2 linked regions of the Hyalangium gracile genome follow. The protein of the gene in region 1 binds, or shares a complex with, the protein of each later gene. Links are inferred from orthologs where the notes say so. Each region holds a gene or a part of one and is shown on either strand. Other genes may lie near its edges. The genes, in order: dapF and KY572_RS29230.

Evidence for each region.
Region 2: the proteins of dapF (region 1) and KY572_RS29230 are in contact, whole or in part, in a solved structure (PDB 5YGU), measured with the Escherichia coli proteins. The link is inferred for Hyalangium gracile from one-to-one orthologs.

The regions. Positions count from the first base shown.
Region 1 is NZ_JAHXBG010000038.1:81,036-95,908, reverse strand. The notes cover bases 5,263-8,171. They hold dapF (diaminopimelate epimerase), read right to left. Parts: upstream 7,189-8,171; coding sequence 6,337-7,188; downstream 5,263-6,336. Other genes in these bases: KY572_RS47600 (methyltransferase domain-containing protein), read right to left, coding at 7,212-8,171; KY572_RS47980 (response regulator), read right to left, coding at 5,263-6,298. Also shown: KY572_RS43545 (RHS repeat domain-containing protein), read left to right, coding at 1-2,286; KY572_RS43540 (DUF4388 domain-containing protein), read right to left, coding at 2,942-4,435; more of KY572_RS47980, read right to left, coding at 4,448-5,262; more of KY572_RS47600, read right to left, coding at 8,172-12,833; KY572_RS43515 (IF-2 protein), read left to right, coding at 12,935-13,735; KY572_RS43510 (ribonucleoside-diphosphate reductase subunit alpha), read left to right, coding at 14,210-14,873. UniProt on the Escherichia coli protein: Involved in the succinylase branch of the L-lysine biosynthesis and in the biosynthesis of the pentapeptide incorporated in the peptidoglycan moiety. Catalyzes the stereoinversion of LL-2,6-diaminopimelate (L,L-DAP) to meso-diaminopimelate (meso-DAP).
Region 2 is NZ_JAHXBG010000016.1:89,656-104,600, reverse strand. The notes cover bases 7,312-10,292. They hold KY572_RS29230 (NUDIX hydrolase), read left to right. Parts: upstream 7,312-8,557; coding sequence 8,558-9,028; downstream 9,029-10,292. Other genes in these bases: KY572_RS29215 (hypothetical protein), read right to left, coding at 10,110-10,292; KY572_RS29220 (CHRD domain-containing protein), read right to left, coding at 9,450-9,896; rpoZ (DNA-directed RNA polymerase subunit omega), read right to left, coding at 9,025-9,318; KY572_RS29235 (hypothetical protein), read left to right, coding at 7,878-8,519; KY572_RS29240 (hypothetical protein), read left to right, coding at 7,312-7,865. Outside these bases: KY572_RS29280 (hypothetical protein), read left to right, coding at 1-120; KY572_RS29275 (hypothetical protein), read right to left, coding at 205-1,401; KY572_RS29270 (sigma 54-interacting transcriptional regulator), read right to left, coding at 1,438-2,826; KY572_RS29265 (hypothetical protein), read right to left, coding at 2,925-3,932; KY572_RS29260 (hypothetical protein), read right to left, coding at 4,013-4,408; grxC (glutaredoxin 3), read right to left, coding at 4,500-4,757; groL (chaperonin GroEL), read right to left, coding at 4,905-6,551; co-chaperone GroES, read right to left, coding at 6,594-6,884; more of KY572_RS29240, read left to right, coding at 7,269-7,311; more of KY572_RS29215, read right to left, coding at 10,293-11,063; KY572_RS29210 (caspase family protein), read right to left, coding at 11,074-12,714; KY572_RS29205 (DUF4384 domain-containing protein), read right to left, coding at 12,711-13,496; KY572_RS29200 (RNA polymerase sigma factor), read right to left, coding at 13,493-14,032; KY572_RS29195 (hypothetical protein), read right to left, coding at 14,057-14,945. UniProt on the Escherichia coli protein: Master regulator of 5'-end-dependent mRNA decay.

The sequences.
Region 1 (14,873 bases):
GAAACCAAACGGACAGATGCGAACACTGTCGTTCAGCAGCACACCACGCATACGTACGACAAGCTCGACAGGCTCGAGAGCACTAGGCTTCCCTCAAACAAGACCCTTGCCTTCACGTACTACGCGGCAGGGCAGCGAAAGAGCGTGACCGACCCAGACAACGTCGCGACGAGTTATCAGTACGATGCGCTCGACCGGGTCTCGCAAGCGATCATTCCTGGGGGTACGATCATCTTCAAGTACTGGCCCGACTCGCTCCCGCAGACCACGGAATTGCCCAACGGCTTGACTGAGCAGCGCTGCTACGACGTCGCAGGCCAACTCACCAACATCGTTCTGGCCCAAGGCGCTGTGTCCGAGGACTGCACCCCAAATGGCCCGCTGCGCAGTCGCTTTGCCTATTCCTACGACCTCAACGGCAATCGGCTGCGCCAAACGGAGACACGCACTCAACCCGATACTCAGGCACTGGCATCCCCTGAGACCACCACCTACGGCTACGACGCCCTCGACAGGCTCACGGGCGTGGCCTATCCCGACGGCCGAGTTGTCCTCTATCGTCTGGATGCCGTCGGCAATCGGACTGGAGAGCGCGACGCTCCTTCTTCGGTCGTCTCATCGCTGGGCCCGGAAGCCTTCGACTCAGTCTCTGCTGGCCAGCTCTCACGAAACACCTCTGGAACCTTCAACCGTGCTGACTGGCTGATGCGCCTTGCTGACCATCTGGATACCTCCAGAGAGCGACAACTCAGCTATGATGCGAATGGCAACCTCTCCTCTCTTATCTCGTCCGCGCGCACTCGCTCGTTCTCGTGGGACATTCGCAACACACTCACGATCGCACACGACAACGACCAGGAGGTGGGCCGCTATGACTACGACGCCAACCTGCAGCGCATCTGGCGCCACACCGCTCACGAGAATGTGGAGTACGTGCAAGATGGTCACTTTGTCCTTCAAGAGGTGGATGCGACGCGACTGACGAAGCGCCGCTACCACTACGCTCAGAAACCGTTGGCTGTCAGCGACAGCACTGGCGCCAGCACTAACACCCGCCTCCTCAGCAACGACGTACTGGACAGTGTGTCCCTCGCAACGTCCCTCACCGGCGAGGTGACGACGACACGCCAGTATGACGCCTGGGGCAATCACCGGAGTGGCACAGGCCCCTCGGCCGGCGATTTCAAGCTGGGTTTCACCGGGCACCAGCTCGACGTGGAGACAGGACTGACCTACGCACGCGCTCGGTACTATGACTCCGAGTTGGGACGGTTCATGAGCCGTGACAGCTACGAAGGCAGACTGGACGACGCTCCGAGTTTACATCGGTACGTGTACGCGTACGCCAACCCGCTGAAGTGGAAGGATATCACCGGGCACGACCCTGCATTGACCGAGTTCGGACAGAACATCCAGGGAACTCTCTATGAGGCAGAAATCTCTCAACTGAGCGGAGAGCAACTCGCCAGTCTTCTGCATGCGGTGGCCTACCAGTACAGAGGCGACCATGCAGCAGAGAAACTACAGGCGGTGCTCAAGGATCGAGAGCAGTTGCAGAAAACGGTCTGCGACTACATCCACTGTAATACGAGCACAACGGGCTGGCTGTTTGAAAACGTCAAGCGCACGTTCGGTTCTGCCAGCAGCCAAACCGCCGACTATCTCTCCTCTCTACCAGTCGTCCACCAAGTCGAAGCGGTTGGAAACCAAGTTGAAGAAGTAATTGAGGCGACGAAGGAGAGCCTCGGGGAGACCGTCAAGGGTGCCACCATCAATGCGATCTCTTCCAAGCAGGCTGCGCCACTCGGCGACAAGTTTGCATCTAGCATGGGTGAAGCAGCAGAACTTGAGACCCATCTTTTCCTAGATGCGGCAGAGGGCTACGCTGAAGGCAAGTTGTTAGAGGGTGCTATTGTAGGAGGCGGCACTATCCTTGGCTCGCTGATGAAGGCAGAAACGACCCCAGCCATGCCTCGGGTTTTGAAGAAACTTGAAGCTGCCGCAGCAAAGGAGAGCGGTAGAGTCGATGGAGTGTTCCATGTGACACCCCAGGGGGTAGCTCTTCCCAAGGGGCCCAAATACGAGATTCCTAAGAGTTATGTTGAAAATCCCTATCGTGAGGGCAATTATGGTGAAATCATCGATGGGAAGTACACCGAGCGACTGCGGATAGATCCAGGCACGCCTACTGGAGAGAAGGGGCCAAACAAGAGCCACTACCATATCAATAACGGCAAAAAACACTACAGCCCTGCACCGGGCGAAAAGGATCCAGGGTTTAAGTAATGACCGAAAGAATTAGAGAGACTTTCGACACACTAGAGTGGCACGACTCAACACTGCTGAATATCAACATCGATCGCTCGGCACCTGGTAAGCGCGACGAGGTAGAGATGCTCGTCGAGTGGACAGACGGCCAGAAGCAAAAGATCCGATTCACTGACTGTTACGGCCTCGATGCTCAGATGAATTTTGGGGTGATCGGCCCGGATTCAATCCTGGAGGCGTGCTGTATCAGCGACTCACCTAAACTGACGGGACTCAAACAACAATGGGCTGTCATGGGAGTAGACCTCGTAGACATACAATGCTTCGAGATCACTACCAACACCACAGCAAGCGTAATAAGGGTTTTCGCTCGAAGGTTCGAAATATCCGCTGCATAAGCGACGGTATTGAAACGCCTAGGCTGGGAATTCTGGGAACTGCGCTGATTTGTTGAAGGACGCTGAGAGAGAATGCCTCAGGCCGTCCTTTTCAGGATGTAGTGACACCACCCAACAACAGTACTACCGAGAGCAGTGACCGTCTCCGATAGTGAACTCAATTCAACGTTCTATCGCCGGGATGGCGCGGAACCTACTCACGGCAGGATAGCGGCGTGGTATATCATGCCAAGATTAGAATAGAGGTTGACTTTAGGCTGCTGAGCAATGCTCTCTCAAGCTGAAGAAGCGGCGCGTATTCCCTGCTGCATCCCTGGTGTGGCGGGGGCCGGGTGAAGGCTCTGGATGAGCAGGCCTCGGAGGACTTCGGTCAGGTCTTCTCCTAGCGCCATGGCTCCGGCTGGGGCACCCTGCAGTTTCTCAGGCACGGTGTTCCCCACCACGGCCACGGGCACTCGGATCTCCCAAGCCAGGTAGCTGGCGAGGCGCACTGCTGCCTCGGAGGTGTCCATCAGCAGGGCTCCCACCGCTCCCGCGCTAAAGGGGCGCCATAGCGGCCGCGCTGCCTCCGCCGGGGGCAGGACGCAGAAGTCCAGGTGCAGCACTTCGCTCAGTTCCAGCCTGCCCAGTGTCCCGAAGCCGCTCTTCACGGCTGTGGGCTCTGCCGACACCGCCGCCAGGCCCGGCAACTGCGCGAACAACCGCCTTGCCGCAGACGGGCCGTTGCCGCAAATGAACACCTTTGCTGTTACCACCTTCAGCGGGGACTTCCCTCGCAGCACCCGGCTCCGCAGCGCGTGCAGCTCCGCCGGTCCCAGCAGAGGGCCACTCCCCTCCTCCTCTCCCTCCGCCACCCTCGCCACACCCTTCTGCATCAGCGTGATGAGGACTCCCAGCACCTCCAGGTCCGTCGCCGGCGCCAGGTCCAGCACCTCTCCCAGCGCCCTCGGCTGCCTCAGCAGGTCCACCACCTGCGCCGTCACCGGGTGCTGGTCCTGGGGCAGGTCCGCATCCGGCGCGATCACTAGCCGCGTCGTCCGTGGCGGCAACGACGGCATCAGCCGGTTCACTTCGTCCGCCTGCCGCATTCCCTCCAGCAACGCGTCGTCCATTGCCCGGGTGATGCGTGGCTTCCCTGGGCTCGTTCCCGGCGCGAAGGTGAACGTTCCCTCCGTCCACGTCAGCAGCCGGAATAGCGCCTTCTCCCCCTCCACCCTCCCCAGCCTCGCGTTCACCGGCCGCCCGTCTCCGACCTGGATCTCTCCTCGCTCGTTGCCTCGCTCCAGGCTCAGCTTCCCGCTGCGCTTGTTCATTCCCAGGATCTGCATCAGATCCGGAATGCCCAGCTGGCTCAGCGAGCCTTCAATCTCCTGCGCCTCGCTCTTGAGGTCCTTCGCCGCCTCCGCCCGCCGGAAGATGTGCTCGATGCGGCCCAGCACCTCGTCCAGGTTGAACGGCTTCTTCAGGTGCGCAGCCAGCCGCAGCCCCCTCAGCCGATCCAGGTCCTGGTTGGTGGTCGTCAACACCACCGGCACCTCCTCCGTCCGCGGGTTCGTCCTCAGAATCTGGATGAACGTCCTCGCGTCCAGCAGCTTGCACGCCTCGTCGAACAGCACCAGGTCCGGGTGCCGCAACACGCAGATCTCCAACGCCCTCGAGCCGTCCGGCGCGTAGTGCACCTGGTAGCCCCTCTGCCTCAGCGCGCGCGTCAGCAGCCTCACCGAGTCGAGGTCGGGGTCCGCCATGAGGATCTTCCGAGCCTGGGCCACCGTGCGCGCTCGCTAGTACGGCTGCAGGTCGTACTCGGCCTGCAGCTTCGTGATGAGCCCGTCCACCACCGCGGTGTCCGAGGAGTGAAAGCCCCACGTCGCCCCTTTACCCCGCCGCTGGATCAACGCGTACGAGGCGTGCTCCGAGAGCCAGAACAAGAACTCGTGCCTCGCAACCCGCTCGTCCCCTTCCAGGAACACCGGCGTCACCGCCGGGTGCGAGTCCAGGTCCAACCGCCGCCCCAACAGGTAGATGCGCGAGGCCAGCTCCGGCGGCGCTGTCTCCAGCCCTGACGCGATCGGCAGATCCGCACGGATCTCCGGCCCTCCCACGTACAGCAGCCCGCGCGAGCCCGGATCCCTCAGCAGCTCCCGCGCGATCTCCGCCTGCAGCTCGTCGAACAGCACGTCCGACACCTTGCCCCGCCGCGACGGCTCCGCCCGCTCGTCCGAGGGCAGCTTCGGGCTCGACGGCATCCCCAACAGCAGCTCCACCTCGTCCCAGAACGGCAACCCGTCCAGCAGCAGCCGCCGCTGCAGCGACGCCCGCCGCTCGTCCATGCGACGCCGGCAGCGGTGCACCAACTCGTCGAAGTCCTCGCCGTCCTTCGGGAACGTGCTCGCCCCTCCCACCAGCGCCAGCGGCAACTTCCCCTCCACCTCCTGCACGTCCGGCTCGTCCCGCACCGCCGCCACCGCACGCCGCACGAACATCAGCGCCCCGAAGAAGTCCGTCTCCGGCAACAGCAGGTAGAACTCCTGATCGCTCGCCTTCGCGATCACGTCCGAGTCCCGGATGATCCGCGACAGCGCACGGATGATGCCTCGCACCGCCTTCTTCGCGTCCCCCGCCCCCAGCCTCACCCGCACCAGCGGCAGGTTGTCGATCGAGAACGTCAGCAGAGAGAACGTCCGCCCGTAGCGCCGCGCCTTGTAGATCTCCTTCGACGCGTAGTCCGTGAAGTAGCTGAGGTTGTACGCCGCCGTGTCCCGGTCCCTCAGCCCCAGCCGCTGCAGCGCCAGCATCCGCCGCCCGTTCTTCACTCCAACGGCCGCGAAGTCTCCAATCACCCGCGCCTGCCGCACGTGCTCGGGCAGGAACTCCCCGCCAATCGGGTCCGAGAGCTGCGCCAGCCCCATCAGCTCCCCCCCCGCCACCAGAGGCACGTACAGCACCGGCGAGCGCTCCTCCCGGACCAGCCACGGCGCGGCGTCTCGCAGCCGAGCGGCCAGCGCGCCCTCCGGCTTCATCCGCTCCACCAGGAACTGCCTGTCCAACAGCCCCCGGTAGGCCCGCAGCACCAGCTCGCCCCGGTCATCCCCCAGCCACAGCGCCGCGCTCTGCGCGTCGCACACCGCCGCCAGGTCCGCCGTGACGCGCTCCTGCAGCCCCTCCAGATCCGGGTACGCGAGGAACTCCAGGCAGCGCCGGTGCAGGTTCTGGTCGCGCGTGAACTCGAGGTTCTCGTCGCGCAGCTGCGCCCGCTCGTGGCGCAGCGCCACCCGCTGCAGCGCCCGGTCCACCACCAGGTAGAGGTCCGCGTCCTCCACCGGCTTGGTGAGGCAGTCGGCCGCTCCGGCCTTCAGCGCCATCTCCGAGCCCTTCACGTCCGGCCGGGCGCTGACGAGCAGCACTTCCTGGTCCGGGTTGCGCTCGCGCAGCTTCGCCGTGAGCTCGAAGCCGTCCATCCCCGGCATCATCACGTCCGTGATGACCAGATCGAACCGAGTGAGGGCCGCCTCCTCCAGCGCGCGAGGACCGTCCTCCGCCGCGACCACCCGGTAGCCCCGGCGCGTGAGCATCTCCGTGGCGAGCTCTCGGAAGAAACGGTCGTCGTCGACGAGGAGGATGGTGCCTGCCACGGCGGGGAGGTCTCGAAGGGCGAGAGAAGAGGAAGAGGTTACCGACCCGATGGGAGCCCCACAACGCCCTCGAAAACGAACGCCACCGGGCCTCGGAGGCGGATGTCGGACAGGTCCGAGGGGACCCGGATGCGCAGGTCCCCGCCCGGAAGAGTGACTCGCAGCCAGGCATCCGCCGGCAGCCGCTTCGCCAGCACCGCCGCCGTCGCCGCCGCGCAGGCGCCCGTCCCGCACGCCTGCGTCAGCCCGCAGCCTCGCTCCCACACCACCACCGTGAGGCCATCCGCGTCCACCCGCACGAACTCGACGTTGGTCCGGTCCGGAAAGGAGGGGTGGCGCTCCAGCGTCGGGCCCAGGCGCTCGGCCTCATCCAGCGGACGATCCAGCAGGACGAGGTGCGGGTTGCCCATGCTCACCGCCGAGCCGCGCAGCCCCGCGTGGCCCGGCACGGGCGCCTCGAGGAACGGCTGGCCCGTGGCCCCCGAGGGCAGGTTCGGAGCCACCAGCCGCGCGGGCCCCATGGAGATGTCCACCTCGGCCACTCCGCCCTCGCCGTAACCCGGGACACACGAGAGGACTCCGGCGCCGGTCTCGACCTGGATGCGCTCGGGCCGACCGCCGGAGGAGTCCACGAGGTACTTCACCGCACAGCGCAGGCCGTTGCCGCACATCTCCGCGATGCTGCCGTCGGCGTTGTGCACCACCATCCGCGCCAGGCCGGCCGCCGAGGGAAGGAGCGAGAGGACTCCGTCCGCGCCGATGCCTCGCCGCCGGTCGCACATCCACCGAGACTGCTCGGCGTCGATGTCCACGCCCGTCTGGCGCCGATCGAGCACGACGAAGTCGTTCCCGAGCCCGTGGTACTTGAAGATGCGTTCGCGTTCCGCCACGGCTTCATCCTAGCGGCGGAGGCTCACTCCTGCCCGTCTACCTTCGGGGGAATCCCCGGGCCGACCGTGGGAATCGAGCTGCTCGGCCTGTTGGGTAGGGCCGTGGATGAGACCGGAGGACGCCCCGCCCCGCCGCCAGCGACGGGGGTGAGCACAGGCGGCCCTCCCGCGGTTCCAGGCGTGGGAGCCAGGGCAGGCCGGGAGCCTGTCCCCGGAGCAGGCGTGCGGACAGGCGCGCCCGACAGGGTACCGGGGCCCGGTCGAAGGACCGGGGGCGCCGAGCCTGCGGCCGCTGCGGCCGGGCGAGGCGCGGGCGCTCCCGGGATGGGGGGCAGGGTCGCGGGTCGCCGGGCCGGTTCAGCCTTGGCTGCCACCGGCGTGGGCGTCGGCTTCGCGGAGGCGGGAGCCGGAGTGGGACGTGCCGCCGCCGCGCGCCGGAGGTTGGCCAGTTCCTGGTCGTACGTCACCACGCGCTGCTGGAGCTCCTCGAGCTTCTGCTCACGCTCGGTCAGGGTGGCGCGCAGGTCCTCTTCCTGGGTCTTCGCGCGGGCCAGCCCCTCTCGCAGCTCCTGCGCCTCGGCCTCGTGGACCCGGCGCTCGCCCTTGAGCCGCTCCAGCTCCTCGGCCATGGCGGGATCGACGGCGGGCACCTTGCCTGCCTCGGCCTCCTCCAGCCGGGTGGTGAGCTCGCGGATCCGCGTCTCGAGCCTCGCCTGATCCTCCAGGAGGATCTTCTTCTCCGCGCCCAGGCTCTCCGCCTCCTCGCGGAGGATCGGAAGCTCCCGCTGGAGCGCGGTGAGGCGCTCGGTGGCCTCCTTCTCCCGCTGCCGGGCCGACTGCGCCGCCTCGGTGGCCTCCTTCTCCCGCTGCTGGGCGGCCTGCAACGCCTCGGAGGTCTCCTTCTCCCGCTGCCGGTTCGCCTCCTGCGCTCCCTCCGCCGCCTGCGTCTGGCGTGCGCGCTCGGCCCGCTCGGTCTCGAGGAGCTTCGTGGCCTCCGCGGCGGCGCTCTCCAGCGACGACACCTTGCCTTCCAGCCGCACACGCGCCGCCTTCGCCACGGTCAGGTCCGACTGGAGGCGCTCGCGCTCGGAGTTCAGGGCGGCGCGCTCGGCCTCGATGCGGCTGAGGCGCTCCTGCTCCGCCTTGAGCGTCTCGTTGGCCCTGGCCAGCTCCGCGCGAGCGGACTCCAGCGCGGCCAGCTCCGCCTCCAGGCGGCCGATGCGCTCCTGTCCCGTGCGCAGCGCCTCGTTGGCCTGGGCCAGCTCGCCTCGGACCGTCTCCAGCGAGGCAGCGCCCTCCGTCTCGAGACGGCTGCTGCGCTCCTGCTCCGTGCGCAGCGCCTCCTGGGTTCGGGCGAGCTCGGAGCGGGCAGCCTCCAGATCGGTGCGGGCGGACTCCAGCGCCGCGCGCTCGGCCTCCAGCGAGGCTTCCGCCGCGGAGGCCCGGCCCGCGAACCGCCTCGCGGACTCGAGCTGCACCCCGAGCAGCTCCGCCTGCTCATGCTCGGCGGTCAGACGGGCCCGGGTGTCGTTCAGCTCGGCATCGAGCCGCGCGAGGTGGAAGTCTCGCTGCTGCAGGGCCTGGCTCATGCGCTGCAGCTCCGCGCCCAGCCGCATGATCTCGACACGCGCGGCCTCGAACTGCGCCACTCCGGCGAGCAGGCGCTGACGCTCGGCATCCCAGGCGGCCTCGCGCTCGCGAGCCAGGGCCTGCTCCTGCTCCCGGGCCGCGGTGCTCTCCTCCACGCGGGTGGTGAGCTGACGAGCACGCTCCTCCGTCTCCGCGAGCGCGCGCTCCAGGGTGGCCACCCGTGCCCCCTGCTCCGCCAGCGTGGACCGCTGTTCCTGGGCCGTGCCCTCCGCCAAGGTCTTCTCGGCCTCGAGGCGCTCCAGCGTCGCTCGGAGCTCCTGCTCGCGAGCCGCAGCAGCGGCCAGGCTCTCCGCGCTCGCTCCACGCTCCCGCTCGACGAGCGCCTTCAGCTCCTCGTGGGCGGTGCGCTGCTCCGCCAGCCGCGCCTCGAGCCCCTCCAGCTCCGCACGCAGCTGGGTGCCCGCCTCGCGCTCGGAGTTCCAGCCGTTCCGAGCCTCCGAGAGCAGGCCCGCGATCTGCTCGCGCTCCCGCTGCTCCGTGTCCAGCGTCTCCTGGAGCTGCGCGAGTGAGGCCTCGGCCGCCTCGCGATCCTTCCGCTCGGTCGCGAACGCGGCGCGCAGCTCCGCGAGCCCCGCCTCACCCTCGGATCTGCCCTGACGCTCCGCCGCGAGCTCTGCCTGGACGGTGGCCAGCGAATCATCGAGCCGGGCGTGTGCCTCGCGCTCGGTGGTCAGCTCCGCGCGGACGCTCGCCAGCGACTCGTCGAGCCGGACATGCGCCTCGCGCTCGGTGGCCAGCTCCGCGCGCACCTCTTCGAGCGAGGTGACCAGCCGCCGCTGCTCCTGGAGTCCCGTCTCGAGCTCGCTCCGGGTCTGGGCCAGCGCCGCCTCCGACTGGGCGCGCTGCTCCTGCTCCGATGCGAACTCGGACCGGAGCCGGGCCAGCAGCTCGTCCGCCTCCATCCGTCTCTGGCGCTCCGCGCTGAGCGCGGCCTGGGCCGCCGAGAGCGCCTCCACGTCCTGGGAGTGCCCGCTCTGCTCCGAGTCGAGCTGCGCCCGCACCGCCGCGAGCGCCTCCTCCACCCGCGCACGCTCCTGACGCTCCGAGGCCAGCTCCTCCCGCGTCCTCGAGAGCGTCTCGTCCGTCCGGGCGCGCTGCCCCTGCTCGTCCGAGAGCGCGGCCCGGAGCTGCTCCAGCATCGTGTCGACCTGCGCACGCCGGGCCTGCTCGGCCTCCAGCGCCGCCTGGGTCTGCGCCAGCGTCACCTCGGCCCGGGTGCGGTGCTCCCGCTCTCCCTCGAAGTCGACCCGGAGCTGGGCCAGCGCATCGCCCGAGCGAGCACGCTCCCCACGCTCGGTCTCCAGAAGCGACCGGACCTCCGCCAGCTCCGCATCCAGCCGGGAGCGCTCCTGCCGCTCCGTCTCGAGCGTCCCGCGGGTCTCGGTCGCCAGCGCCTCGGCCTTGGCGCGTACCTGCCGCTCGCTCTCGAGGTCCGACCGCAGGCCGGTCATCTCCCGCGCCAGCTCGTCGCGCAGCTGCTCCCCAGCGCCGAACTCCGACTGCATGGAGGACAGCTTCTGCTCCAGCTCGCCGCGCAGCTGCTCCCCGGCCTCCAGGTCCGCACGGAGCCCGCTCAGCTTCTGCTCCAGCTCGCCGCGCTGCCGCTCGCCCGTCTCCAGCTCCTCACGGAGTCCGGTCAGCTCCCGCTCCAGCTCGCCGCGCAGCTGCTCCCCGGCGTCCAGATCCGCACGGAGTCCGCTCAGCTTCTGCTCCAGCTCGCCGCGCTGCCGCTCGCCCGTCTCCAGCTCCGCGCGGAGTCCGGCCAGCTCCCGCTCCAGCTCACCGCGCCGCAGCGCGCCGGCCTCCAGCTCCGCCCGAAGCCCGACCAGCTCCCGCTGCTGCTCATCGCGAAGCTGCTCGCCGGCCTCCAGCTCGGCCCGAAGTCCTGTCAGCTCCTTCTCCAGCCCGCCCCGACGCTGCTGCTCCGACTCCAGCTCGGCCCGAAGTCCGGCCAGCTCCCTCTCCAGCCCGCTGCTCCGAGCCCGCTCCGCCTCGAGCGCCCCTCGCGAGGCCTCCAGCGCCGCCGTAGCCTCGGCCACCTGCCGCTGCAGCTCCTCGCGAGCCTCCGTCAGCTCCTGAAGCTTCTGCTCCGCCTCGGCCAGCGCCAGCGCCGTCGCGGTACGCGCAGCGGACTCGGTCTGGCTCAGCGAGCGAAGCTGCTCGAGCTGCAGCTCCAGCGCCTCGCGAGCGGCCGTCTCCCGCGCGAGCTGCACACCGACCGCCTCCGTCCGAGCCCGCTCCTCCGCCACAGCCTGGGCGAGCCGCTGCTCTCCCAGCTCCCGCTCCGACTCGAGCGACTGCGCGAACGCCGCGGCGGCCTTCTCACGATCCTCCTCTAGATCCGCCATGCGGCCACGGGCCGCGACGATCTCCTCGTCGAGCTTCTCGATCGTCTCCCGAGCCGCCAGCTCGGCGCGCTTCAGGGCCTCGAGCTCCGCCGTCAGCCGTGCCGAGACAGCACGCGCCGCCTCCAGCTCCGTGCCCAACCCACGCAGCTCCGCCTCTCTCTCCGCCAGCCGGTCCTCGGCCTCCTGACGCCCGGCCTCGGCGGCGGACACCCGCTGCCGACCCTCCTCGAGCCCCCGCGCCACCCGCGCCAGCTCCGCCTCCTTGAGGAGGAGCGCATCCGCGGAGGCCTGCGAGGCCTCCTTCACCTGGGCCAGCTCGACCTTGAGGTGCTCCACCGCGGCCAGGGCCTGCGAGTACTGCTCGGCGATGCGCAGCTCCCGCTCCCGCGCTGCCTCCGCCTGCCGCCGACGATCCTCGACCTGCTCCTGCGCCCGGTCCGCCGCGAGCCGATCCTTCTCCCGCGCAATCCGCAGGTTCGACAGCTCGTCCTGGAGGTCCCGAACCTCGGCGTACGCCTGGGTCAACCGCTCGCGCGTCTCCTCCAGCGCGGCCCCCACCTCCTCGCGGCGGGCGCGCTCCAGCCGCTGGGCCTCCTGAGCCGCCAGCACCTGCACCCCGGCCTCGGCCTGGACGCGCTGCACCCCTTCCAGCTCCAGGCGCTGCTGCGTCATCCGCCGCTCGGCGTCCGTGAGCCGCTCCTGGGCCACCTGCAGCTCCAGCTCGCGGCGGCGCAGCTTCGCGGCCAGCTCATCCCGCTCCCGGGCCTGCTCGGTAGTGCCCCGCGCCTGCTCCAGCTGCGCGGTCAGCCGGGCCACCTCGTCCCGAGCCAGCTCCAGCTTCGGATGAAGCGCCGTCACCTCCGCCTCGCGGTCCGACAGCTCCGCGCGGATCTTGGTGACGAGCTCCTTCTGCTTCCCGGCGCGCTCCTCCCAGGCCTTGGCGCGCTGGGCCACCTCGTCCAGCCGTCCCCTGGTGAACGCGAGCGGCTCGGGCGGGAGCTGCACCCATGTGGGGTCCACGATCCGCGCCGGCTCCTGGCCGGCCATGACGACGAAGTACGCCGCCTCGCCCCCGCGGATGAGCGAGCCATCCACCTGGAGGCCCTCCCCGCGCTCGAAGGCGAGCTGGTAGCCCAGCAGCGGGCTCTGGGTGGCCACCTCCACATGAGGGAAGTGCGCCGAGAGCACATCCAGCAGCTGCCCGTACGTGGGCGGCACGCCCTCCTCCACCTCCATCAGCTGCCACAGGGCCAGGCCACCCACGTTGCGCAGCCCACCAATGAGGTAGCCCTGCTTCGCCACCAGCCGCGCCAATTCCGCCAGCAACGCCGGGGCGCGCACATAGGGCGCCAGGTCCGCCACCAGCACGGTGTCGAAGCTGCCCGACTCCAGGTCCTCATAGACGTTGGCGCGGTAGCGCAGCGTGGGGCCGCCATGGGCCTTCTGCGCGGCCTCGACGGCGGCCATATCCGCGTCACAGGCCACCACCACCCGAGCGCCGCGCTCCAGCAGGAAGCGAGCGCTCTCGCCGCCCGTGGAGGCCACCGAGTCCACCTCGAGCACCCGCCTGCGGGCGATGAGGCTCTCCACGAAGATGTAGCGGGGCAGCAGTTCACTGGGCCCCATGCGGCGGAATGTGGGATGCATGGGTAGCTTGGCGGGTGGAGTATAGCTGCCGGGACTCAGGTCCCAAGGAAACGACGGCTCCGTCCCCAGGGCCGCACGATCGGATGACAGGAGAGCAGGCGATGAACGGCAACCCTCAGCAAGGCTTCGGCGCCAGGGCCATGCGGACCCTCACGCGGTTGGTGGTGACGCTGCTCGTGCTGGCGATGGGCGGCGCGGTGGCGTTCCTGCTCTCCCAGCTCAACGCGCGCACCTTCACGCTGGCGGTGGACAGCGGGCAGCTCATCGTCATGAAGGGGCGGATGCTGCCCTGGGGTGCACTGCCCTTCCGGCCGAGCGACGTAGGGCTGGCGGACACGTACGCCCCCATCCCGCTGGAGAACCACGACGTCCCCGCGAGCCTCCTCACCCAGCGCTTCAGCGAGCGGGACGAGCTGGACCGGGCCCTCTTCACCCAGCTGGAGGCGCTAGCCCGGCCGCGCATCGCCTCGGACGAGCCGCCCCGGGTGGAGCGCGGCGTCTACTACCTGCGACGCGCCGAGCGCCTCACCGGCCTCAGCGAGGAGCAGCGCACCTCTCTCAAGCGGATGCTGGCGGAGGTGGCCTACTACCAGGCCCGGCAGCGCATGGAGGACGCGCGCAAGCTCATCGCCGAGGCGCTGGCCCAGCTCCGGCTTGCCTCCGAGAGTGACACCCGGCACGCACGCAGCGCGAACCAGATGCTCTCCCAGGTGGAGCCCGCCGCCAACGCCCTGGAGGAGTCCCTCCGCAAGGCCGTCCACACCCTCAGCGCGCCCCCGTCCCAGGAGCAGGCCCCGGCCCCCACCCCCACCCCGCCCGCGGCCCCTACCGCCGGCGGAGAGCCCCAGCCCGCCCCTCCAGACCAGCCCCTGAGTCCGGATGCAGGCAGTGCCCCCCCCTGAGCCTCCCTCCCCTGAAGAGCGTGTTTTCGAAGGCCTGGAGTGGTCGGAAATGAACGCGTGGGAACGGCCTCGAGGCTTGCCTGGATTCCAGGAAATTCTTCACTCCTGGGACGTGCCACGAATCCGTCTCGGCGGGTGGGTCAGGCCCACCTCTTGCTGGGGTCCTGACGCGTTGCGCGCACGTGTCGAAAGAAGCGTTGGATACTGATCATAGATTGCAAGGGTCGGGCCCAGGCATCCCCTAGATCTCGCGTTGACACCGGTCGGGGCCCCCAATAGGTTGTGCGTCCCCGTCGGCCCCCCTACCCCTGTAGGGAGCGCCCCTCGGGCCACAAGAAACCAACCTTTCAAGGACACGACGAGCCCCCTCGGTCTCCGAACGGGAGGGGTCCGTCCTGTCGTGTCTTCACTGGGAGTGCGCTACTCGTGACCGTCGAGATCCCCACCTCGAAGCCCGCTTCTGTCGTCCCGCCCATGCCCGCTCCGGCCGCCGCGCCGCAGACGCCCGCCAATGAGCTGGCCCCGACGATGATGCGGGTGCGCAAACGCAACGGCAATGCGGAGCCGGTGGACCTCAACAAGATCGTCCGGGCGGTGAGCCGCTGCTGCGTGGGCCTCTCGCGGGTGGACGCGCTCCGGGTGGCCACCAAGACGATCAGCGGCCTGTATGACGGGGCCACGACGAAGGAGCTGGACAGCCTGTCCATCCAGACGGCCGCGGCGCTCATCGTCGACGAGCCCGAGTACGCGCGCCTGTCGGCCCGGCTGCTGGCCACCTACATCCAGAAGGAAGTCTCCAACCAGGAGATCCACTCCTTCTCGCAGTCGGTGGCGGCGGGGCACAAGCACGGGCTCATCGCGGACCGGCTGCTGCAGTTCGTGCAGACCAACGCGCGCAAGCTGAACGCGGCCATCGATCCGGCTCGCAACGACCTGTTCGAGTACTTCGGCCTGCGCACCGTCTATGACCGCTACCTGCTGAAGAACCCGCAGACGCGCGAGGTCATCGAGACGCCGCAGGACTTCTTCCTCCGGGTGGCGTGCGCGCTGACGGACTCGGCCAAGGACGCCATCGAGCTGTACCGGCTGTTCAGCTCGCTGGAGTACCTGCCCAGCTCGCCCACGCTGTTCAACTCGG
Region 2 (14,945 bases), on another replicon or contig:
CCCGAGCAGGACTGGCCGGCCACCGTCCAGAAGCTGCGCGCCATCCCTCCGGGCCAGATGGGCAGCGTGCCCATCAACCCTCCGGGCTGGGTCATCATCGCGCAGGGGCCCGTGGACTGACGGCCCTGGCCGCGCACCTCCGGGCACGAAAAAGGCGCGGGCCCCAGGAGGCTCCCGCGCCTTCGTCGCCTCACTTCCGAGAGACTACTTGCCGCGCTCCTTGGGGCAGGCGGCCTGGTCCTCGGTGCGGCGCTGCCTGGCCGCCTCGAGGTCCTTCTGGGTGTTGGCGAGGGCGGCCTGGCTGGCCGTCTCCACGTTGGCCCAGCCCTCGTCCTTGGCCTTGAGCTCCTGGACGATCGTCACGGTCTGCTGCTCGGCGGACTGCTGCGCCTCGATGGCGGCGATCCACTCGTCGGCGGCCTTCACCAGCGCGGCGCACTTGTCCTTGAGCTGGGACACCATGTTCCAGTTCTTCTTCGGGTCCTTCTTGTACTCGGTGACGATGGCGTCATACGCCTCGGCCGCGTTGGCGCGGACGCCTAAAGCGATGGCCGTGCTCGCCGCGCGCTGCCCGCGCACCAGCTCCAGCTGGTAGAAGCGCAGCTCGGGCGGCAGGCTCGTGGCCGCCTCGGTGGCCAGCGAGTGGAAGTGCACGAAGCGGTGGGGGAAGCTCAGCTCGTCCGAGGTCAGCTTCGCCGGCAGGGCGGCGATCTTCGCCTTCAGGCAGGCGGCCAGCTGGTCACCCTCGGTGCTCCCGCTGGGCTCGAAGGTGATGTCGGCCGGCGTCGCCGAGGCCTTCTTCAGGGTGATCTTCGCCGTCAGCACCGGCGGCGCCTGGGTGGCGTACGCCGCGTAGCAGTCACACCACTGCTCCTGGGCGAGCCGGATCTGCCCGGAGAAGTCCGAGCCCTCGTTGATGCCGAAGGTGATGGCCGGGCTGTTGTTCAGCTCGTGGATGAACTCCGCCTGCGCATCCACCGGCTGGGCGCCCTTGGTGGTGAGCGGCTGGATGGCCACGGCCTTGTTCACCGCGTCCTGGATGCACTTCTGGCCCTCGGGCGTGAGGTTCTCGCCCGTGACGGCGTGGGTGGCCTCCGTCTCGGTGATGTGCGTCTTCACCGTGGCCTTGGTGGTGGCACCCTGGCCGCGGTTCTTCGGATCCACCAGGCACTCCATCACCTGGGGGCGGGTGGAGATGAGCGCACCCACCAGCGTGGCCTGGTTGGGCGGCTGGGGCAGGGTGAGCTGGCGCGGGTGGCACAGCGCCACGTCGTAGACGGGCTGGTTGGTGATGCGCATCCGCTCCTGCACCGAGGCGGTTGCGGCGGGACCCGCGGCCTTCTGCTGGCCCGCGCAGGCGGCGGTGATCATGACGGATGCAATGGCAAGACGGCGCAACATGTGTGGTTTCCCCTCCGTGCGGCTGAATGCGAGCGCTTACTTATCAAGCCCCTCGGCGTTCTTGAGGTCCTTGAGGCGCAGCCCGTTCTTCTTCAACAGTCGATAGAGGCTCTGCATGGACAGGCCGGTGCGCTGCTCGGCGGCCTTCATGTCGAAGCCCACTTCCTTCATGATCTCGGCGAAGTAGAAGCGCTCGAAGTCCGCGAGCACGCGGTCCTTGGCCTCGTGGTAGTTCATGCCCACCACCAGGGCGCCCACGCTCGTCTGCGGGGCGGCGTCGGCGTCGGCCTTGCGCTGGGGCTGGGCCATGAAGTCCAGCCAGCTGGTGTTGCCCGTCTCCTGCATGAGGGCGCCGCGCTCCAGCACGTTGCGCAGCTCGCGCACGTTGCCCGGCCAGTCGTAGCCCTCGAAGAGCGCCAGCGTCTGCGAGGTGAGCTCGAAGTTGGCCCGCAGCGCCTGCAGCAGCGAGTGCGCCAGCACGGGGATGTCCTCGCGCCGGGTGCGCAGGGGCGGCAGGCGCACGCGCGCCACCGCCAGGCGGAAGTACAGGTCCGCCCGGAAGCGGCCCTGGCGCACGTCCTCCTCCAGGTTGCGGTGGGTGGAGGCGATGACGCGCACGTTCACCGGCACCGCGCCGCCATTGAGGGTGGGCACCTCGCGCGTCTCCAGCACGCGCAGCAGCTTGGGCTGCAGCGGCAGGGGCAGCTCGCCCACCTCGTCCAGGAAGAGCGTGCCGCCCTGGGCCGCCTCGAAGACGCCGCGCACGCCCTTCTCCTCGTCATCCGCCGCGCGCATGGAGCCGAACAGCTCCCGCTCCGCCTTCTCCTCGGTGATGAGGTTGCAGTCCACGACCTTGAAGGGCCCGTGCCGCCGCGCCGAGTGCTGGTGCACCGCGCGCGCCGCCAGCTCCTTGCCCGTGCCCGTCTCGCCCTCGATGAGCAGGTTCATGTCCTCGCGGGCAATGCGGCGCAGATCCGCGAACACCACGCGCATGCGCTCGGAGGCGCCCACCAGCGAGCCGAAGGCGTCGGCGCCCGCGGGCACCTCCACCTCGGTGGTGCGCGTGTCGGGCTTGATGGACAGCTTCGTCTTGCCCAGCTGCACCTTGTCGCCGGACTGGAGCACCACCTGCAACACCTGCCGCCCGTCCAGGTAGGTGCCGTTGCGGCTGCCGAGATCCCTCAGCACCAGCCCCTTGGCGCCGCGCTCGATCTCCAGGTGCCGCCGGCTGACGGTGGGATCGGTGAGGACGAGATCGCTGGCGGGATCGGAGCCCACGCGCACCAGGGAGTCCTGGGTGGTGATCTTCTTGCCCTTGTCGGGCCCGGAGGAGACCTCCACCGTCCATTCGCGCACCTGGATGCGCACGGGGCGGGCTTCGACTTCCGTCAGGACGGATTGGGTGACTTCGGGCTTTTCGCTCATGGTGCTCGCCTTCAACCCCGGGCAGAAGCACAGGCCCGGTCAGCTCTGGGTGCGCCCTGTTTAGGGGCGTTTGGACGTGAGGGGCAAGTCAAACAAACTCAAGGCAGGTGAATCTGGAACGTTCCTCCGCTCGGGCGGAGCACCTGCGCCTGGACCGGAGCGGGCGCCAGTCGGGCCCGGGCCAGCACCTGCGGCAGCGCGGGCTGCCCCTCGAGCTGGAGGATGACGTCGCCCGGAGCCAGCTTTCCCCCCTCGGGTGCGGAGAGGACGTACAGGCCCGCGGGGAGCCGCACCATGCGATCCAGCAGGGATGTCTCCAGTGCAGGGTTGGCGAAACGCAGGCGCTGCTGGCGCAGCACTTCGGCATCCAGCGGGTCCATCAGCGCGAGCGCCCCGACGTGGGCGGGCCGGCCCTGCTCCGTGTACTCGAAGGCCTGCCAGGGGACGCGAGCCACCCGGGCGGGGGCGGGGGAGGGCTCGCGCGGCGCGCGCAGGTGATCGTCCAGGGCCCGGAGCGCCTCGCGGGTGAGGTCCTCCATCAAGCGGGTCAGCTCCGGCGCGGGGTCCGCCCCGTCATCGGTGCGCTCGGCGAACGGATCCACCTTCACCTCGCCGGAGAGCTCCAGCACGCGCTTGCGGGTGGAGGGGTGCACCACCTCCACATGGCCCAGGTAGGTGGTCTCCTCCACCAGGTTCTGGCCCACGGCGCGGCCCTTCGCGTCGAGCAGCTCTCCCTGCGCGGACTGGACGCGCCGCTCCGCCCAGGCCCGCAGCACCAGCGCCTGCTCCGGCCGGACGCCGTAGGGCGCCAGCCGCGTGACGGCGGTGCTGGCCGCCCAGGCGTTGTCATCCTCCGGACGGTAGACCTTGAACTCGGAGGGACCGAAGAAGAGGGCGCGCTCGCCGGCCTCGGCCAGCGCCACGTCCAGCAGCCGTCCGGAGAGCTCGAAGGAGCGGAACGCCGGCTCCGGCCACCGGAAGAGGAACGGGTACACCACCACCGCGGAGGCGGACAGCTCCTCGGGCACCTCACGCTGGACCTTGTACGTGGCGCCGCACGCGGAGCCCGCGAGGGCCAGCAGCAGGACGGCGCCAAGGAGTGACACACCGGCTCGGTTCACGGCCGGTGAGTCAAGATCATCGGCCCCGCGGAATCCAGCCGGATGCCGCGGGCTGGGGAGAGCCCTCAGTACTTCGCGGGCGAGTCGCTGGCGGGGAAGGACTCCTTGGACTGCTCGTCCACGATGTCGTCGCGACTGTTGCCGCCGGAGTTCACATTGGCGTTGGTGACGTCCCTGTCACTCCTGGAACCCGCCTTGCGCTTCGAGCCAGGCTGGGTGCCGCCGACGCCGGCCCCGGCGGTGACCATGCGGCTGCCGAGGAGGTTCTTCGCCCGCTCGGAGAAGTTGCGCTGCTCCTCCTGCCAGTCCTGGAAGAACTGGACCAGCTCCTGATCGCCTGCCTCCTGGGCATCACGGATGTACTGATCCACCGTCGCCGCGCCCTCCAGCAGGTGGTACAGCACGCTGATCAGGTTGAAGTGCTCGTCCCGGGTTCCCGTCTGCTGCTCTTCGCCGGCCATGGCCTGCCTCCCTCTTCCGTGAAGTTCCTTGTGGTAGTCAGGAACCTATGCACGCCAGGGGAGCGCCTGGGATGGCCGGCTGCTCGGCTGCTCAGCCCTGGAGCATGGGCTCCAGCCGGCCGTCGCGATCCAGCTGCGCCAGGTCCGTGTAGCCGCCCACGTGCGTCTCGCCGATGAAGATCTGCGGCACGGTGCGCTGGCCGCCGCTCATCTCCACCAGCCTGGCGCGCATGTCGTCATCCCCGGTGACGTCCACCTCCTCGTAGGTGACGCCCTTGCGCTTGAGCAGGTCCTTCGCCCGGACACAGTAGCCGCAGTAGTTGGTGGTGTAGATCTTCACGGGCTTCACGAAATGCCTCCTGATCGTCCTTCCCGGAAAGTTAAGGGGCAGGGCGACGGCGCGCCACCTTGCCCCCAAAAGCAGACGGCCCCCGGCTCCACGAGGGAACCGGAGGCCGTGCTCACCCTGGCGCACCGAGCGCCGAGGGAGGGGGCATTACATGCCCATGCCGCCCATGCCGCCCATGCCGCCCATGCCACCGGCGCCGGCGGCGGCCTTGTCGTCGTCCGCCTTCGGGCGCTCGGCCACCATCGCCTCGGTGGTCAGCATGAGGGAGGACACGGAGGCCGCGTTCTGCAGCGCGGTACGGCTCACCTTGGCCGGGTCGATGACGCCCGCGGCCAGCAGGTCCTCGTACACGCCCGTGGCGGCGTTGAAGCCGAACGAGCCGCTGCTCTCCTTGACCTTGTTCACCACCACGCTGCCCTCCAGGCCGCCGTTGCCGACGATCTGGCGCAGGGGCTCCTCGAGCGAGCGGCGGATGATGTCCACGCCGAACTTCTCACCCTCCTCGAGCTTCAGGCCGTCCAGCGCCTTGACGCAGCGCAGGTAGGCCACGCCGCCGCCGGGCACCACGCCCTCCTCGACGGCCGCGCGGGTGGCGTTGAGCGCGTCCTCCACGCGAGCCTTCTTCTCCTTCATCTCGGTCTCGGTGGCTGCGCCCACGTTGATGACGGCCACGCCGCCCACGAGCTTGGCCAGGCGCTCCTGGAGCTTCTCGCGGTCGTAGTCGCTGGTGGTCTCCTCGATCTGGGCGCGGATCTGCTTCACGCGCGCCTCGATCTCCTTCTGCGCGCCGGCGCCGTCGACGATCGTGGTGTTGTCCTTGTCGATCGTGATGCGCTTGGCGCGGCCCAGGTCGGCCAGCGTCAGCGTCTCCAGCTTGATGCCCAGGTCCTCGGCGATCATCCGGCCGCCCGTCAGGGTGGCGATGTCCTCCAGCATGGCCTTGCGGCGGTCACCGAAGCCCGGCGCCTTCACGGCCGCCACGCTCAGCACGCCACGGATCTTGTTCACCACCAGGGTGGCCAGGGCCTCGCCCTCGACCTCCTCGGCGATGATGAGCAGCGGCTTGCCGCCGCGCGCCACCTGCTCGAGGATCGGCAGCAGGTCCTTCATCGACGAGATCTTCTTCTCGTGGATGAGGATGTACGGATCGTTGAGGACGACCTCCATCCGGTCCGGATCCGTCACGAAGTACGGGGAGAGGTAGCCGCGGTCGAACTGCATGCCCTCCACCACGTCCAGCGTGGTCTCCAGGCCCTTGGCCTCCTCCACGGTGATGACGCCCTCCTTGCCGACCTTCTCCATCGCGTCCGCGATGATCTGGCCGATGGTGGTGTCACCGTTGGCGGAGATGGTGCCAACCTGGGCGATCTCCTTCTTGTCCTTGGTCGGCTTGGCCAGCTTCTTCAGCTCGCCCACCACCAGGGCCACGGCCTTGTCGATGCCGCGCTTGATGTCCATGGGGTTGTGGCCCGCGGCCACCAGCTTCGCGCCCTCGCGGAAGATGGCCTGCGCGAGCACCGTCGCGGTGGTGGTGCCGTCACCGGCCACGTCGGAGGTCTTGCTGGCGACCTCCTTCACCATCTGCGCGCCCATGTTCTCGAACTTGTTCTCCAGCTCGATCTCCTTGGCCACCGTCACACCGTCCTTGGTGATGGTGGGGGAGCCGAAGCTCTTCTCGATGACCACGTTGCGGCCCTTGGGGCCCAGGGTGACCTTGACCGCGTCGGCCAGGATGTTCACGCCGCGCAGAATGGCCTCACGCGCGCGTACGTCGAAAACGATGTCCTTCGCCATGATTGGGAATCCTTTGAAAGGGGAGCGGGGAAAGCGGGGGGACTACTTCTCGATCACGCCCAGCACGTCCTCCTCACGGAGGATCAGGTGCTCCTCGCCGTCGAGCTTGATCTCGGTGCCGGCGTACTTGCTGAACAGGATGGTGTCACCGGCCTTGATGTCCAGCGGACGCACCTTGCCGTCCTCCTGGACCTTGCCGTTGCCCACGGCGACCACCTTGCCCTCCAGGGGCTTCTCCTTGGCCGTGTCGGGGATGAACAGACCACCCTTGGTCTTGTTCTCCTCGGCCACGCGCTTGACGATGAGGCGGTCCTGCAGGGGGCGAATCTTCATGGTTCGGTCTCCTTCGAAAAGGCGCCCGGATGACCGTGCGCCTGGGTGGGATAGGGCCTGGGGGCCCGGGGGCTTTAGCACTCATAACCACCGAGTGCTAAGGCTCGAGCGCGCGGGATAATAACCAGCGAAGTCACCCCGTCAAGCGACCCGAATGCGGGTCCTTGTGTCCGGCTAAACAGCCGTCCTGACTGCCATTTTCCAGCTCGCTCCCGGACGGAGCATCCCCGACTCCAGGGCACTCACACGTCCGGGAATTGGCACTCTCTCTGTGAGAGTGCCAGTGTAAGTCCTTGAAAAGACTGGGGTCTACCTTTGCGGCAAAAATCGCCCGTTGGTAGTCTTTGGATATCCCCGAACTCGAGGGGAAGGAGGCCGATGTCCATGAGTGAACTGGTGACGGGTTCTTCTTTGAAGGAGTTCTTCAAGTCGGTCCTGGACGAGGTCATCCGGCGCCAGCGGGTAGTCATCGCGGAGCTCACCGAGTTCTACCTGGTCAACCTGCTCACCGAGTTCGCCACGTCGGACAAGCTGTTCAGCCAGGATCAGGAGGGCCGAAAGGACCACGAGCCCCTGGCGGTGCTGTACCACCGGGCGCTCCAGCAGGAGCGCGAGGAGCGCATCCGGACGCTCCGCCGCCTGGGAGACGTGTCGCTGTACAAGGCCGGCTTCTTCGCGGGCGCGCTGCAGAGCAGCGTGGTGGGCTCGGACTACTACATCCAGATGGGCGGCACGGCCTACGGGCAGGTGGCCGAGCTGTCGCCCGCGGCGGGCTTCGCGGACGTGTACCGGGAGCTGTGCTCGAAGTTCCGGGCGCTGGTGGAGGTGCTGGAGGAGATCTCCGCGCGCGGCATGGTGCAGGGCGGGCCCACCGGGACGCTGAAGGTGTACGAGACGTGGGTCCGCACCGGGAACAACAAGCTGGAGCGGGTGCTGGTGGACGCGGGGATGTTGTCGCCCAAGGGCCATATGCCCAACTAGCCAGGAGCGCGCATGATCGGTCGTATCCAGGACCACCTGGAGGCCATCTACGGCATCACGTGCGCGGCACGGGCCGAGACCTTCGTGGTGGACACGGAGTCCGCGGTGCAGCTCGGGGGCACGGGCCGGTCCGAGGAGGAGCTGCTGGTGAGCGAGGGAGAGGGCGAGCTGGAGCTGGCCCTGTACCTGGCGCCCTCGCTTCTGGACAGGCTCAAGCCGTACGAGGCGGGCCCGGTGGGGCACGTGCTGGACGGGGACCTGGACGGGTACTGCCAGGTGGCCGAGGGCGTCTCGCACTTCCTCTACGTGGCGCACACGGCGACGCACGGCCGGGCCCTGTCGCTGCTGGAGCTGGAGGCCCAGGCGGAGGTGGACAAGTTCGCCGTCTGCCTGCTGCACCGCTGGGGCGAGGGGGTGAAGGGCTGGGCGGAGGAGCTGCTGCACCGGCTCTTCGAGCGCGTGTCCTACCGCCCCCGGCTGTCGGCCCAGGAGCGCTGGCGGTACGAGGAGGCCAACCGCCTGTCCCGGAGCTTCTGTACGCGGCTGATGGGGCATGTGGGGGAGCGCCGACTGGAGCGGCTGCTGTCGGACCTGCGCTACGCCTACCGGCTGGGGGCGGAGGCCAAGCTCCGTCATTTCTCGCAAGGGATGTGAGCCACTGGCGGCCCGCTTCGGGGTAGGGTGCTCCCCGTATGCCGCGCGAGGCGTCCGCCGGAGGAGTGGTCATCCGCGAGAATGCGGGGAGCTGGGAGGTGGCCGTGATCCGTCCTCACGGGCGCAACCTGTGGGCTCTGCCCAAGGGGCACGTGGATCCCGGCGAGACGCCCGAGCAGACGGCCGCGCGCGAGGTGCGGGAGGAGACGGGGCTCACCGCCACGCTGATGGCCTCGCTGGGGGAGATCCGCTACGTCTACCAGTTCCGGGGGCAGCGCATCTTCAAGCGCGTGCACTTCTACCTGTTCCGCTATCAGGCGGGGGAGCTCGGAGTGCTCCCGCCCGGCCCGCGCGTGGAGGTGGATGAGGTGCGCTGGGTGCCGCTGGCGCAGCTCGTCCCGGTGCTGGGCTACAAGGGGGAGAAGTCCATCGCCGCGCGCGCGGTGAGGCTGCTGCGCGCGGGAGACTCGACTCCCCCGGGAGGGCTCCCGGAGGGGAGCCGGGGCTAGACGGCCGGCGGCGGAGCGAGCGGCGGCACCGGGGCGGCGGAGGCGGAAGCAGCGGCCTTGGCCTCCTCGCTGGTGTACTTGCCGGACAGCGCCTCGCGCACGTCGCGGTCGAACTTCACGCGGCCGGTGGCGATCTCACGCAGGGAGAGCACGGGCGGCTTGTTCTTGGAGATCTCGAGGATGGGGCGGGCGCCGGCCATCAGCTGGCGGGCGCGCTTGGCGCCGAGCAGCACCAGGGCGAAACGGTTGTCGACGAGGGGGAGGCAGTCTTCGACAGTGATGCGGGCCATGGAAATCCTTCGGGCTTCTCTGAGGAGTGACGGAACCTAAAGAGCGCGCCCGGCCGAGTCAAGGAAGGACGACAAGAGGGGCAGGCGGGCAAGCAGGCGCCCGACCTGCCCCAGGGGACCGCGGGCGGGGACTAGTCCGCCTTCTTCAGGTCGCCGCGGATCTCACCACCGCCGTAGGTGGTGGTGTGGATGTTGACGTACATCTTGCCGTCCTCGAAGAACTTCTGCTGCTCGTCGGTCAGCTCCTTGTCGCCGCAGGAGCCCGCGCCCGAGCCCGCGCTGATGTCACCGGTCGTCCCGGTGGGCACCATCAGGTTGCAGAAGATGTCGCCCTCGCCTGTGGCGTTGATCGGGCCGTGGATGTGGGCGCCGGCGGTGTTCGAGGTGAGGTCCTTGAAGTTGCCCTCGACCTCGAGCTTGTCGCTCACCTTGACGGTGACGGTGCCGCTGGCAGGGGTGGAGACGGCGGTGGGCTTCTGCGCGCCGCCGGTCAACGCGGCGGTGTACTCGGTGGCACCACCGCACGCCGCGAGGGAGAGGGCCGCCACGCACGCGATGAAAAGACGATTCGCCTTCATTGTGTAAACCTCCTGAGTTGTCCCACTGTGCGCCGGGCTCCGCGGCGCGAAGTGGCATGGCACGAAGTCATGCCCGGATCCTGGGGGTTACCGTCCGGAAGCCTGTCGGGTGGGGGCTGCCTGCCTAACAAGCAGCTCTGACGTCGGCCAATTTTTTCGTGCACGGACACGCCGCGTCATGTCCCTCTGTACGGTGGTCGTGTCCGAGCGGATTCATTCCTCGAAGCCAGGGACGTCCGGGCAGCTGCTGGCGAGACCGATACCGAACAGTTCCCAGCTGCGTTTGGCGAAGGTGAGCCGGTTCTGCGCGTCCCAGCACTCGGTGTAGCCGGCGCCCATGAGGTCTCCCGCGCGGATGACGAAGCCCCCCACGCCGCCTCGGTCCGGCGTCCACCGGGTGGTGATCTCCACGTCCTCCGTCAGCCCGCCGGGCACCGCGTCAATGCCCTTCTGGAGGAAGCGCATCTCGCCGAAGCCCCCCGGTAGCTCGCGGTAGTTGAAGCGGATCTGGAGCGCGGGCGCGGAGGGCAGGGACGGCAGCGCGGTGATGATCATCTCCACCCGCGTGGGCAGCACCCGGTTCTGGTACCCGACATCGAGCCGCTCGAGGTCCTTCAGGTCTCCCACGTCGAGGCGTTTGGCCATCGCCTCCTTGATGAAGAGGTGCAGCTCGCCCTCGCCCTTGCGGATGCCCGCGTCCGCCTTGAAGGAGCCCATCAGGAAGGGCCACCAGTCGGCCTCGGTGCCCTTCGACGGCTTGTACTGGAGCTCGTAGTCGAAGAAGTCGCCCTCGCGGGTCATCACGAAGCGGACGTCGTGTCCCGGCTGCTTGCTGTCCGGGTAGGGCCCCCAGGTGCGGCGGTTCGGCTCGCGGGTGGTGGGCGGCACCGTGCGGATGTTCTCGAGCAGGCTGAGCAGTTCGTCCAGGGCCGTGTTGAACTCGATCGAGGTCTGCCGGGTCTCGGCGTAGATGGGCGAGAGCTCTCCGACGACGAGCCGATCCTGCCGCTGGGTCAGGTTGCTGCCGGAGCTCGAGCCGCTGTCGGGCAGCTTGGTGGCGAGCACCTCGCGCGTGGGCAGGGCGTTGAGGTACTCGAGGTCCTCGTTGGAGATGTTGCCGCCGCACGCGGCGAGGAGGCAGAGGAGTGCGGGCCAGGGGGTTCGCATCGCGCGCTCCTTAGAGCTCATAGGTCACCAGGGCTCCGAGCTCCCAGTAGCCCAGGGCGCTGGGCGGATCCTGGATGGCCCGCTCGGAGAGGTTGGGGTTGGGGGTGTTGGTGCCCTGCTCGTGGACGTTATAGGTGAAGTAGTGGATCCGGCCGCGCCCGGTGATCTGCAGACTGCGCAGCAGGCGATAGCGCAGCCCCGCCACCAGTCCGGGCGAGAACGTCGCGTAGTACTGGGCCGGGAAGACGTCCTGGTCGAACCTGCGGCCGGTGTAGAGGTAGGTGAGCCGCGCGCCGATGAACGGGGAGAGGTCCCCCACGTGCCACTCGGTGGTGAGCGAGGTGCCCAGGTTGATGACCGAGTACCGGTAGCCGGCGCCCGCCAGCGTCGCCAGGTTCAGCTTCGTGGTGCGCCCGCCCAGCGCCACGTCGAAGCTCCACACCCAGTCCTCGCGGAAGTAGTCGTGGAGGTGCGCCTCGGCGCCGACGAGAGGTACGGAGAGGAACAGCGTCTGCCGGGCGTTCTCGTTGAAGAAGGAGTGGTAGCCACCCGCGAGCCCCACCGTCCAGTAGGAGCCTCGCGCGCTGGCGCCCTTCACCGGATCGTCCGAGAAGGGAGCGTCCCGGAAGCGCGCCTCCTCCAGCACCGTCTCCTGGCCGCGCCGTACCTCCACCTCGCCGATGCGCAGCCGATCCACCAGCCGGCGCTTCACCCGGTACGTGCCCGCCGCGAGCGCCACCCGCCGCTCCACCTCCGGTGCCTTCTCCAGCTCCGCGACCACCAGCCCGCTCGGATCCACGAAGTAGTAGGCGCCCGCCGGAGCACGGGACGGCACCACGAGGCCCTCGGAGGCGCGCAGATCCGTGAGCACCAGATCGCCGTTGCCCGCCAGATCGTAGCTGAAGGTGGGGTGCTGCGGCCCCGCGCTGCTGGCGGCCGTGTCCGCCACCGTCCGCGCGTACGCGTGCGAGTACGCCTCGAAGAGCGTCACCCGGCCATCCCCGGAGCGGTCCGCGTCCCCCAGCATCCCGCTGGCCAGGTGGTGCGAGAAGTAGCTGCCGCCGATGGCGTCCGACTCCTGCGAGTCCTCGTCCGACGAGCTGGAGGTGAGGATGACCATGCCCCGCGCGTTGCGCGTGGCGCCGGAGTCGATCTCGAAGGCGGGCGCGCGCCGGGCGCCCTTGGTCCGCGTCAGCGCGCCGGAGCGGCACGAGTCCAGGATGGCGATGCGGATGTCCGCGGGCGCGTCCGCCAGGTGCCGCTTGAGCGTGTCGAAGGGCAGCCGCGTGTCCCCGAGCCGCAGCGCGCCATCCTTCGCGTGGCCCGAGTAGTAGATGACGAGCGCCGTGCGCGCCCCCCGCGCCTGGGCTGCCCGGACCTGGGCCTCCACCTCCGCCAGCGCGGTGAGCACGTCCTTGGCGTCCTCGTTCAGCAGCAGCCGGGCGTCCGCTGGCGCCACTCCGCCCAGTCGAGCCAGCAGGCCGTGCATCTTGCGCGCGTCCTCGCGGGCGTAGCGCAGGGGGCGCGTGTCCGGGCCGCCCTCGTCGTTGCCGATCACCAGGGCGAAGCGGCGCATCGGCTCCGCCCCCGCGACGGTGGCCAGCAGCAGCGCGAGGGCGAGGACGCCCGGCTGTCGTCCCGAGCGCTTCACGGCTTGAGCAGCATCCAGTGGGTCTGATCGCCGTCCACGTCCAGGGGCGCCATCCGCCCCACGTCCCGCCCGGCCGCCTCGAAGGCCCGGCGCGCGGCGGCGGCGGCATCCTCCACCGCCACGGGCGCGTCGCTCAGCAGCACCACCACGCGCTCGGCGCCCGAGCCGGTGAACTCGATGCTGTCCGGCAGCCAGTGCGTGCCGGCGCCGGGCTCCACCGGCAGGCTCTGCCCGGCCTCGGGGTAGAGCGGCGTCACCTCGCCCGAGGCGTCCACCGACAACGCCAGGACGTACCGGCGCGCGTCTGGCGCATAGCCGAGCCGCACGCGCTCACCCTGGGCCAGCGGCTCGGGCGCATCCGTGCGCGCCACCCGCTGAGAGCCCTCTCCACCACCGATGCGCAGCTCCGCCGTCGCGCCGCCCTTGGTCCGCACGCCCGACACAGGGCTCGAGGAGAGCAGGGGCCTGGCCGCCACCACCACCAGCACCGTGGCCGCCAGCGCCACCGCCGTCCCCATCCACCGCTGGCGCGCGGCTCGCTGCGAGGCCTCCTGCCGGCGAGCCTTCTCCTCCGCCTGCTTCACCCCCGCCTCGAAGCGCTCGAAGGGAAGCTCCGACTCGAACTTGTGCTGGGCCTCCTCGGCCTCGCGGAGCACCGCGCCGCACCGCTCGCAGCTGGCGGCATGGGTCCGGGCCCGGATCGCCTCGTCGGTGGCCAGCTCGCCCGCGTGCAGGCGACGCAGCGTCCACTCCGTGGGGTGCTCTGACAGTTGCGCGCTCATGGGACCCTCAGCTCTTCTCCACCCAGCTCCGCGAAGTGTTCCAGCCGCTTGCGCACCGTGGGCACCGAGCGCCCCAGCAGCGCGGCCACCTCCTCCAGCGTCATGCCGTCCACGTGGTAGTGGATGACCGCGGCCTGCGTCTCCAGATCCACCTTGGACAGCAGCCGGCGCACCAGGTCCCTCGTCTCCATGGACTGCTGGCCGCCGTGGCCCTCGGGGCGCGCCGCCTCCTGGCGCTCGAACCAGCTGCGCCAGCCGGCCCGCTCCGAGCGGATCTGGTTGAGGCAGTGGTGGGTGGCGATCTTCATCAGCCACGTCAGCGGCGAGGCCTCGGCACGGAAGTCGCTGCCGTGGCTGAGCGCCCGGGCGAACACGTCGTGCATCGCGTCCTCGGCCTTCGCCGGATCCTTCAACAGGTAGCGGCAGCGCCCCAGGACGCTGCCGCCATGCTTCGTGTACAGCTCGCGCAGGAAGGCTCGCCGGTCCTCGGTCGGACCGCCCTGGATGACCCTCAGGACCGGCTGGCTGGTTCCCATCGCGCGTCGCAGTCTAGGTGCGGATCACAGCTGCGAATAGACGGCCGTGCTGAAGCTGCCGCACGCCGAGACGGCGCCGTACACCGGGAGGGGCACCCAGCTGGCCTCCAGGAACTGGCTGGAGAAGTTCGCATCCCAGCACTCGCTGAGGGTGGCGGCGGCGATGTTGTAGTCCCCGCCGGTGATCTTCACGTCCGCGCGGCCCGAGCCGCTCTGCGTCCAGCGGCTCTTGATGGTGAGGTGCTCGATCTGCGAGCGGGTCGGCTCGTTGTCGAAGTTCTTGTTGATGGCGAAGTCGAACTCGCCGCCCGCGCCCGGCGTCTCCTTGTAGCGGTAGTCGACGTTGATCTTGGTGCCGGGGCGCTCGTCGTCCTTCACGTTGCGGAAGTCCGCCTCCACGGTGGCCACGGCGGTGGCGCTGGCGCGCGCGTAGCGGATCGTCACCGCGCCAATCTCATCGTCGTGCTCGGGCATCGTCGCCGCCGCGTCCCAGTCCAGCTTCATGTCGCCGGAGCCGAAGTCCCGCAGCCGGTTGCCCTGGGCATCCAGGCCGATGGTGTGCGTGCCGGAGAGGACGACCTTGAACTCCGAGTCCGCCGCCGTCTTCGCCTTGCCCTCCAGCTTGTACGTGTAGCTGTGCTCGGCCGTCTTCGTCATGGTGAGCTTCCAGGTGTTGGGGCTCAGCGCCTCGGTGTACGGCCCCCACACGGCCACCTCGCCCTCGATGGAGGTGGGCGTGTGCTTGCTGATCTCCTCCACCAGGTTGAGCGCGAACGCCGTGCCGCCGTTGACCGTCACCGTCGCCCCACGGGTCAGCACGTAGAAGTCACTGCGGGCGCCCAGCCGGAGCTCCATCGCGCTCACCGAGTCGCTCTGCAGGCCCTGGCCGGAGCTGCCGCCCGGCTCCTTCACC